One region of the Streptomyces spinoverrucosus genome, then DNA from elsewhere that is predicted to be linked to it. Evidence: predicted binding sites of a transcription regulator. Region 1 holds the regulator's gene; the other holds the start of a gene.
The links. The regulator HrcA, encoded in region 1, represses chaperone genes, less so after heat shock. The targets are predictions, from matches to a motif close to TTNGCACTCNGNNNNNCNGAGTGCNAA.
Positions count from the first base shown of each region.

Region 2: a site for HrcA is predicted at 1,801-1,827, ahead of groL (chaperonin GroEL). Genes of this name have one in related genera too.

Region 1 covers NZ_JADPZX010000001.1:5,869,352-5,873,788, forward strand. Annotated here, with positions in the region: gene I2W78_RS26675 (Uma2 family endonuclease) at 1-248, shown strand, start outside; gene I2W78_RS26680 (DUF3097 domain-containing protein) at 226-1,041, opposite strand; gene I2W78_RS26685 (MBL fold metallo-hydrolase) at 1,071-1,805, opposite strand; gene hrcA (heat-inducible transcriptional repressor HrcA) at 1,967-2,983, shown strand; gene dnaJ (molecular chaperone DnaJ) at 2,984-4,123, shown strand; gene I2W78_RS26700 (nitronate monooxygenase) at 4,212-4,437, shown strand, end outside.
Region 2 covers NZ_JADPZX010000001.1:4,760,546-4,764,982, reverse strand. Annotated here, with positions in the region: gene groL (chaperonin GroEL) at 17-1,639, opposite strand; gene I2W78_RS21655 (cold-shock protein) at 1,946-2,149, opposite strand; gene I2W78_RS21650 (MoaD/ThiS family protein) at 2,589-2,864, opposite strand; gene thrC (threonine synthase) at 2,984-4,273, opposite strand; SAM riboswitch class I at 4,292-4,437, opposite strand, start outside.

The DNA.
Region 1 (4,437 bases):
ACCAGGACTATGTGGTCAAGCGCTCGATCTACGCGGCGGGCAAGATCCCCGTGTACCTCATCCTCGACCCGATCATGGCGCACTGCGTCCTGCTGACGAAGCCCGCGGGCCAGGGTGAGGACGCCGACTACCTCAGCCAGGAGATCATCAAATTCGGCGATCCCATCCCGTTGGAGGCTCTGGGACTCGAATTGGACACCAGCGAGTTCGGAACCTTCCCCGACGTCAGGCCCCACCGCTACCCGTAACGAAGTCGATCAGCTCCTCCACCCTCCCCAACAACTCCGGCTCCAGGTCCTTGTAAGACCCCACCCGGCCCAGAATCGCCTGCCACACCGCCCCGGTGTTCTCCGACGGCCACCCCAGCGCCCGGCACACCCCCGTCTTCCAGTCCTGACCGCGCGGCACCGACGGCCACCCCGCGATCCCCAGCGCCGACGGCTTCACCGCCTGCCAGATGTCGATGTACGGGTGCCCCACCACCAGCGCGTGCTCGCTCGTCACCGCCTCCGCGATGCGCCACTCCTTCGTGCCCGGCACCAGATGGTCCACCAGGACGCCCAGCCGCGCGTCCGGGCCCGGTGCGAAATCGGCCACGATCGACGGCAGGTCGTCCACGCCCTCCAGGTACTCCACCACCACGCCCTCGATGCGCAGGTCGTCGCCCCACACCTTCTCGACGAGCTCGGCGTCGTGCCGGCCCTCGACGTAGATGCGGCCGGCGCGGGCCACGCGCGCGCGTGCGCCGGGTACGGCGATCGAGCCGGAGGCGGTGCGGGCGGGGCGTACCGGAGCCGAAGCGGACGGCCGTACGAGGGTCACCACCTTGCCCTCCAGCAGAAAGCCGCGTGGCTCCAGCGGGAAGACCCGGTGCTTGCCGAAGCGGTCCTCCAGGGTCACCGTTCCCGCCTCGCAGCGGATCACCGCGCCGCAGAAACCGGTGCCGGGCTCCTCCACCACCAGACCGGCCTCCGCGGGGACCTCCGGGACGGGCTGGGGCTTCTTCCACGGCGGGGTCAGGTCGGCGGAGTACTGGCGCATTCGCATGACGATATGGACGGTGCCTTACGTCATCCGTGCGACACGCCGAAACGGGTGGCGAGGGCGTCGCGCTGGCGCCGTACGAACGCCGCGTCCACCACCGCACCGTGACCGGGCACGTACAGCGCGTCCTCGCCGCCGAAGTCCACCAACCGGTCCAGCGCGTCCGGCCAGTGCGACGGCACCGCGTCCGGGCCCGCCTGCGGTTCGCCGGACTCCTCGACCAGGTCGCCGCAGAAGACCACCTCCGGCTCCCCCGGCACGAGGACCGCGAGGTCGTACGCCGTGTGGCCCGGGCCCACGTTCGCCAGCAGGACCTGGCGGCCGGGGCCCAGGTCGAGGGTCCACTCGCCGCAGACATGGTGGCGGGGCGGGACCAGGGTGTCGGCCGCCTCCTGGGCCGCCGCCGCGTCGAGGCCGTGGTGGACGGCGTCCGCGCGGATCTCCTCACGGCCGCGCCGGCCACCGAGCACGGTGTCGATGCCGACCGCGCCGAAGACCTCCGCCCCGGCGAACGCGGCCGCGCCGAGGACGTGGTCGAAGTGGGGGTGGGTGAGCGCGAGATGGGTCACACGATGACCGGCGAGCGCCTCCGCCCGCGCCCGCAGCGCCGCCCCCTCCGCGAGGCTCGACCCCGCGTCGATCAGCAGCGCCGCGCCCTGCCCGATCACCAGCCCCACCGTGCAGTCCCAGCCGGGCAGCCGGCACCGCCCGACCCCGCGCGCGAGCCGCTCCCAGCCCACCTCTTCCCAAGTCACGTTCATACGGCGACGCTAGCCCTACGCTCCCGACCGCACGACCTCGCAGGACCGGCCTTGCCCGGGGCGTACCCGACGGCCGTACACTGGGCCGGTAAGGCTGGCACTCGCGGGCGTCGAGTGCCAGGGGGAGCGCCAAGGGGACGACGTACTGGAGGTGTGCGCGGATGCTCAGTGAACGAAGGCTGCAGGTACTGCGCGCGATCGTCCAGGACTACGTCGGTACCGAGGAGCCGGTCGGTTCCAAGGCGCTCACCGAGCGGCACAGCCTCGGCGTCTCCCCGGCCACCGTGCGCAACGACATGGCGGCCCTGGAGGACGAGGGGTACATCGCCCAGCCGCACACCAGCGCCGGGCGCATCCCGACGGACAAGGGCTACCGGCTGTTCGTCGACAAGCTGGCCGAGGTCAAGCCGCTGACCGCGCCGGAGCGCCGCGCGATCCAGAACTTCCTCGACGGCGCCGTCGACCTGGACGACGTGGTGACCCGGACCGTACGGCTGCTCGCGCAGCTCACGCGGCAGGTCGCCGTCGTGCAGTACCCCTCGCTGACCCGGTCCACCGTGCGGCACGTGGAACTGCTGTCGCTGGCACCCGCGCGCGTGATGCTGGTGCTGATCACGGACACCGGGCGGGTCGAGCAGCGGATGGTCGACTGCCCGGCGCCGTTCGGCGAGTCGTCGCTGGCGGATCTGCGGGCGCGGCTGAACAGCCGGGTCGCGGGCCGCCGCTTCACGGACGTGCCGCAGTTGGTGCAGGATCTGCCGGAGGCCTTCGAGGCCGAGGACCGCGGTACGGTCCAGACGGTGCTCTCCACCCTCCTGGAGACGCTCGTCGAAGAGACGGAGGAGCGGCTGGTGATCGGCGGTACGGCCAATCTCACCCGCTTCGGACATGACTTCCCCCTCACCATCCGGCCGGTGCTGGAGGCGCTGGAGGAGCAGGTGGTGCTTCTCAAGTTGCTTGGCGAGGCGAAGGATTCGGGCATGACCGTGCGCATCGGGCACGAGAACGCCCATGAGGGACTCAACTCCACGTCGGTGGTGTCGGTGGGCTACGGTTCGGGCGGCGAGGCGGTTGCCAAGCTCGGCGTGGTCGGACCGACCCGCATGGATTACCCGGGAACGATGGGAGCGGTACGCGCAGTGGCACGGTACGTCGGACAGATCCTGGCGGAGTCGTAAGTGGCCACGGACTACTACGCCGTTCTCGGCGTGCGTCGCGACGCGTCGCAGGAAGAGATCAAGAAGGCCTTCCGGCGGCTCGCGCGCGAGCTGCACCCGGACGTCAACCCCGATCCGAAGACCCAGGAGCGGTTCAAGGAGATCAACGCCGCTTACGAGGTGCTCTCGGACCCGCAGAAGAAGCAGGTCTACGACCTCGGCGGCGACCCGCTGTCGCAGGCCGGGGCCGGCGCCGGTGCGGGCGGCTTCGGCGCGGGTGGCTTCGGGAACTTCTCGGACATCATGGACGCGTTCTTCGGTACGGCGTCGCAGCGCGGGCCGCGCTCGCGCACGCGCCGGGGCCAGGACGCGATGATCCGGATCGAGGTCGAGCTCGACGAGGCGGCCTTCGGCACGACGAAGGACATCCAGGTCGACACGGCCATCGTCTGCTCGACCTGCAGCGGCGAGGGCGCGGCGCCGGGGACCTCGGCGCAGACGTGTGACATGTGCCGGGGCCGTGGTGAGGTCTCGCAGGTCACGCGGTCCTTCCTGGGCCAGGTCATGACCTCGCGGCCCTGCCCGCAGTGCCAGGGCTTCGGGACGGTCGTACCGAACCCGTGCCCGGAGTGCGCGGGCGACGGCCGGGTCCGGTCGCGGCGCACCCTGACGGTCAAGATCCCGGCCGGTGTCGACAACGGCACGCGCATCCAGCTCGCCGGTGAGGGCGAGGTCGGGCCCGGTGGCGGTCCGGCCGGTGACCTCTACGTCGAGATCCACGAGCTGCCGCACCCGACCTTCCAGCGGCGCGGCGACGACCTGCACTGCACGGTCACGATCCCGATGACGGCGGCGGCCCTCGGTACGAAGGTGCCGCTGGAGACCCTGGACGGCCTGGAGGAGGTCGACATCCGCCCGGGCACCCAGTCCGGCCAGTCGATCCCCCTGCACGGCCGGGGCGTCACACACCTGCGCGGCGGCGGCCGCGGCGACCTCATCGTGCACGTCGAGGTGCAGACGCCGACCAAGCTGGACGTGGAGCAGGAGCGCCTGCTGAGGGAACTGGCCAAGCTGCGCGGCGAGGAACGGCCTCAGGGGCAGTTCCAGCCGGGGCAGCAGGGGTTGTTCTCGCGGTTGAAGGACGCGTTCAACGGGCGCTAGCCCTTCACGGGACCTTGGGGTGCCTCAGGCATATGACCGGGGTCAGGCCGGATTCGGACTTGTTCGGAGGACGTGACAACATGCCGTCATGTCCTCCGCACTGACCGATCTCTTTCCGCTTCCGATCGTGCAGGCCCCCATGGCGGGCGGCGTCTCCGTGCCGCAGCTCGCCGCGGCCGTGGCCGAGGCCGGCGGGCTCGGATTCCTCGCGGCCGGTTACAAGACGGCCGACGGTATGTACCAGGAGATCAAGCAGTTGCGGGGGCTGACCGGCCGCCCCTTCGGCGTGAACCTGTTCATGCCGCAGCCCGACT
Region 2 (4,437 bases), 1.1 Mb from region 1:
CCGATCCTCGGGAGGATCAGAAGTCCATGTCACCGCCCGGCATGCCGCCGCCGGCCGGGGCCGCGGCCTTCTCCGGCTTGTCGGCGATGACGGCCTCGGTGGTGAGGAAGAGCGCGGCGATGGAGGCGGCGTTCTGCAGGGCAGAGCGGGTCACCTTCGCCGGGTCGATGATGCCTTCCTTGACCAGGTCGACGTACTCGCCGGTCGCGGCGTTCAGGCCGTGGCCCGGGGTCAGGCCGCGAACCTTCTCGACCACGACGCCGCCCTCGAGGCCGGCGTTGACGGCGATCTGCTTCAGCGGAGCCTCGAGCGCGAGCTTCACGGCCTGGGCGCCGGTCGCCTCGTCACCCTCCAGCTCCAGCTTCTCGAACACCTGGGAGGCCTGGAGCAGGGCCACGCCACCACCGGCGACGATGCCCTCCTCGACGGCCGCCTTCGCGTTGCGAACGGCGTCCTCGATGCGGTGCTTGCGCTCCTTGAGCTCGACCTCGGTGGCGGCACCGGCCTTGATGACGGCCACGCCGCCGGCCAGCTTCGCCAGACGCTCCTGGAGCTTCTCGCGGTCGTAGTCCGAGTCGCTGTTCTCGATCTCGGCGCGGATCTGGTTCACGCGGCCCGCGACCTGGTCGGCGGAGCCGGCGCCGTCGACGATGGTGGTCTCGTCCTTGGTGATGACGACCTTGCGGGCGCGGCCCAGGAGGTCCAGGGTCGCGTTCTCCAGCTTGAGGCCGACCTCCTCGGAGATGACCTCGCCGCCCGTGAGGATGGCGATGTCGCCGAGCATGGCCTTGCGGCGGTCACCGAAGCCCGGGGCCTTGACGGCGACGGACTTGAAGGTGCCGCGGATCTTGTTGACGACCAGTGTCGACAGGGCCTCGCCCTCGACGTCCTCGGCGATGATCAGCAGCGGCTTGCCCGACTGCATGACCTTCTCCAGGAGCGGGAGCAGGTCCTTGACGTTGGAGATCTTGGAGTTGGCGATGAGGATGTACGGGTCCTCGAGGGCCGCCTCCATGCGCTCCATGTCGGTGGCGAAGTACGCCGAGATGTAGCCCTTGTCGAAGCGCATACCCTCGGTGAGCTCCAGCTCCAGACCGAAGGTCTGGGACTCCTCGACGGTGATGACGCCTTCCTTGCCGACCTTGTCCATGGCCTCGGCGATCAGCTCGCCGATCTGGGTGTCGGCGGCGGAGATGGAGGCCGTGGAGGCGATCTGCTCCTTGGTCTCGACCTCCTTGGCCTGGTCGAGCAGCGCACCGGAGACGGCCTCGACGGCCTTCTCGATACCGCGCTTCAGGGCCATCGGGTTGGCGCCGGCGGCGACGTTGCGCAGGCCCTCGCGGACGAGCGCCTGGGCGAGAACGGTCGCGGTGGTCGTACCGTCACCGGCGACGTCGTCCGTCTTCTTGGCGACTTCCTTGACCAGCTCGGCGCCGATCTTCTCGTACGGGTCCTCCAGCTCGATCTCCTTGGCGATGGAGACACCGTCGTTGGTGATCGTGGGGGCGCCCCACTTCTTCTCAAGGACGACGTTGCGGCCCTTGGGGCCGAGGGTCACCTTGACGGCGTCCGCGAGCTGGTTCATGCCGCGCTCGAGGCCCCGCCGCGCCTCCTCGTCGAACGCGATGATCTTGGCCATGTGAAGTGGTCCTCCCAGGACTGGGGGTGATTACTTCGGACCGCGCCCGCGCCCGCGACGGACGGCTCGCCTGCCTGTGGTTCCTTGCCCCACCCGGCCTGCGGCCTCACCGACCCGGTCCATCTTTGTCACTCTCACCTTCAGAGTGCTAACGCCAATGATTAGCACTCGCCCCTGCCGAGTGCAAGCGGCTCCCGGGATCCGACGCGGGACGGGCGAGGGCCTCGTCGCGTACACGCCGAAGGGCCCGCACCCCGGAGAGGTGCGGGCCCTTCGAACAGAACGTCACATACGGTGGTCGCGCGCTTAAGCGGTGACGCGAACCATGTCGGCCTGCGGGCCCTTCTGGCCCTGCGAGATCTCGAACTCGACCCGCTGGCCCTCTTCGAGGGTCCGGTAGCCGTCCATCTGGATCGCGCTGTAGTGGACGAAGACGTCCGCACCACCGTCGACCGCGATGAAGCCGTACCCCTTCTCCGCGTTGAACCACTTGACGGTGCCCTGAGCCATGCCTAACTCCCCTATTACTGGCCCTTGCACAGATCCACACTTCGCGGATCCGGGTCAGACCTCACCCCCCATTTGTTGGGGGCGTGCGCCGGAACGCGTCGACCGCGGCTGAATGTATCTGTCCAACTGCCGTCTGCAACAGGTCAATCGGACGAGAAATCTGGGCGCGGGCGGTCGGTAATTTATGGAGAATTCACCCGAATTCAGGGCAAGTCGGGCCCCATAAAAGGAATGAAAGACGCAAAAGAGCCACATACTTTGGCTACTTCTCATCGCATCGGAGCCGGAACTCATATGCGTCCGGCATGTCGATCCGCAACGCGTTCCCCAACTCTACCGCGCTCAACCACACTGAATTGCCCCCTCCGCTTCTCTCACGGAGGGGGCAATTCGATGAACAATGAGTAACTCGCGTTACTCACGGTAACGCGCGGGCGGTTCAGCCGCCGGCCACCGCCGGAATGATCGACACACCGGCACCGTCCGGGGTGGCCGTCTCCAGCCCCTGCTCGAAACGGACGTCATCGTCGTTGACGTACACGTTGACAAACCGCCGCAGCTTGCCCTGGTCGTCCAGGACACGGGCGCCGATACCGGTGTGGTTCTTCTCCAGGTCGGCGATGACCTCCGCGAGGGTCGTCCCCTCGGCGGACACCTCGGCCTGGCCACCCGTGTAGGTGCGCAGGATGGTAGGGATGCGGACGGTAACGCTCATAACTTGTGACCTCCGGTCAGGTGACTTACCTAGGGGCGCGGGGCTGTGCTGAATATGCGGCTACCGCCGCGTGGGCGCGACCAGCCCCAACCGGCCCGCAGACGAAGTACAAAGCTCTCTTACGCGAGCCCAGCCTCACGGAACGACTCAAGGCTCGGGCGAATGGTGGCCGTCAGACCCGTACCGGCCACCGCGTCCAGCGTCTTCAGACCATCCCCGGTGTTCAGCACCACGGTCGTCAGCGACGGATCCAGCACCCCGCCCTCGACCAGCTTGCGCGTAACCCCGACGGTCACCCCACCCGCGGTCTCCGCAAAGATCCCCTCGGTCCGCGCCAGCACCTTGATCGCGTCCACGACCTGCTCGTCCGTCACGTCCTCCACGAAGCCACCCGTGCGGCGCGCGATGTCGAGGACGTAGGGACCGTCGGCCGGGTTGCCGATGGCCAGCGACTTGGCGATGGTGTTCGGCTTCTGTGGCCGCACCACGTCGTGCCCCGCCTTGAACGCGGTCGACACCGGCGAGCAGCCCTCCGCCTGCGCCCCGAAGATCTTGTACGGCTTGTCCTCCACGAGCCCGAGCTTGATCAGCTCCTGCAACCCCTTGTCGATCTTCGTCAGCTGGGAGCCGGACGCGATCGGCACCACGATCTGGTCGGGCAGCCGCCAGCCGAGCTGCTCGCAGATCTCGTACGCCAGGGTCTTGGACCCCTCCGCGTAGTACGGCCGCAGGTTGACGTTGACGAAGCCCCAGCCCTCGCCGGCCGGGTCGCCGATCAGCTCGGAGCAGAAGCGGTTCACGTCGTCGTAGTTGCCCTCGATGCCGACGAGCTCGCCGCCGTAGACCGCGGCCATGACGACCTTGCCCTGCTCCAGGTCGTGCGGGATGAACACGCAGGAGCGGAAGCCCGCCCGGGCGGCGGCGGCGCCGACGGCACCCGCGAGGTTGCCGGTGGAGGAGCAGGAGAGCGTGGTGAAGCCGAAGGCGCGCGCGGCCTCCAGGGCCTGGGCGACCACGCGGTCCTTGAAGGAGTGGGTCGGGTTGCCGGAGTCGTCCTTGGCGAACAGCTTGCCGGGCTCGACGCCGAGTTCACGGGCGAGGTTGTCGGCCTGGACCAGCTTGGTCCAACCGGGGTTCAGGTTCGGCTTGTCGGCCACGTCGGCGGGGACGGGCAGCAGGGGCGCGTAACGCCAGATGTTCGACGGGCCCGCCTCGATGCGCCGACGGAGCTCCTCGGCGTCGTACGCGGAGAAGTCGTACGCGATCTCCAGCGGGCCGAAACACTCCTCGCACGCGAAGACCGGGCCGAGCGGGACGCGGTGGCCGCATTCGCGGCAGGAGAGCGCCGCGGCGGGACCGAGGTCGACGGTGGGATTGCTGGTGCTGCTTGCGACAGTCTGCACAGCCATGTGAGGCGAGGCCCTTTCTCCTCATCTTCCTCACGACGCATCTCGCCGTGAGACGGAATTGGCACCTTCCCTAGCCGGGAGCCTCGCGGAACGATCGGAAACGATCTACGAGAACCGACTGGAGGGTTGCCGGGGCTTCAACGGGCCGTATCCCTCTGCCCCTC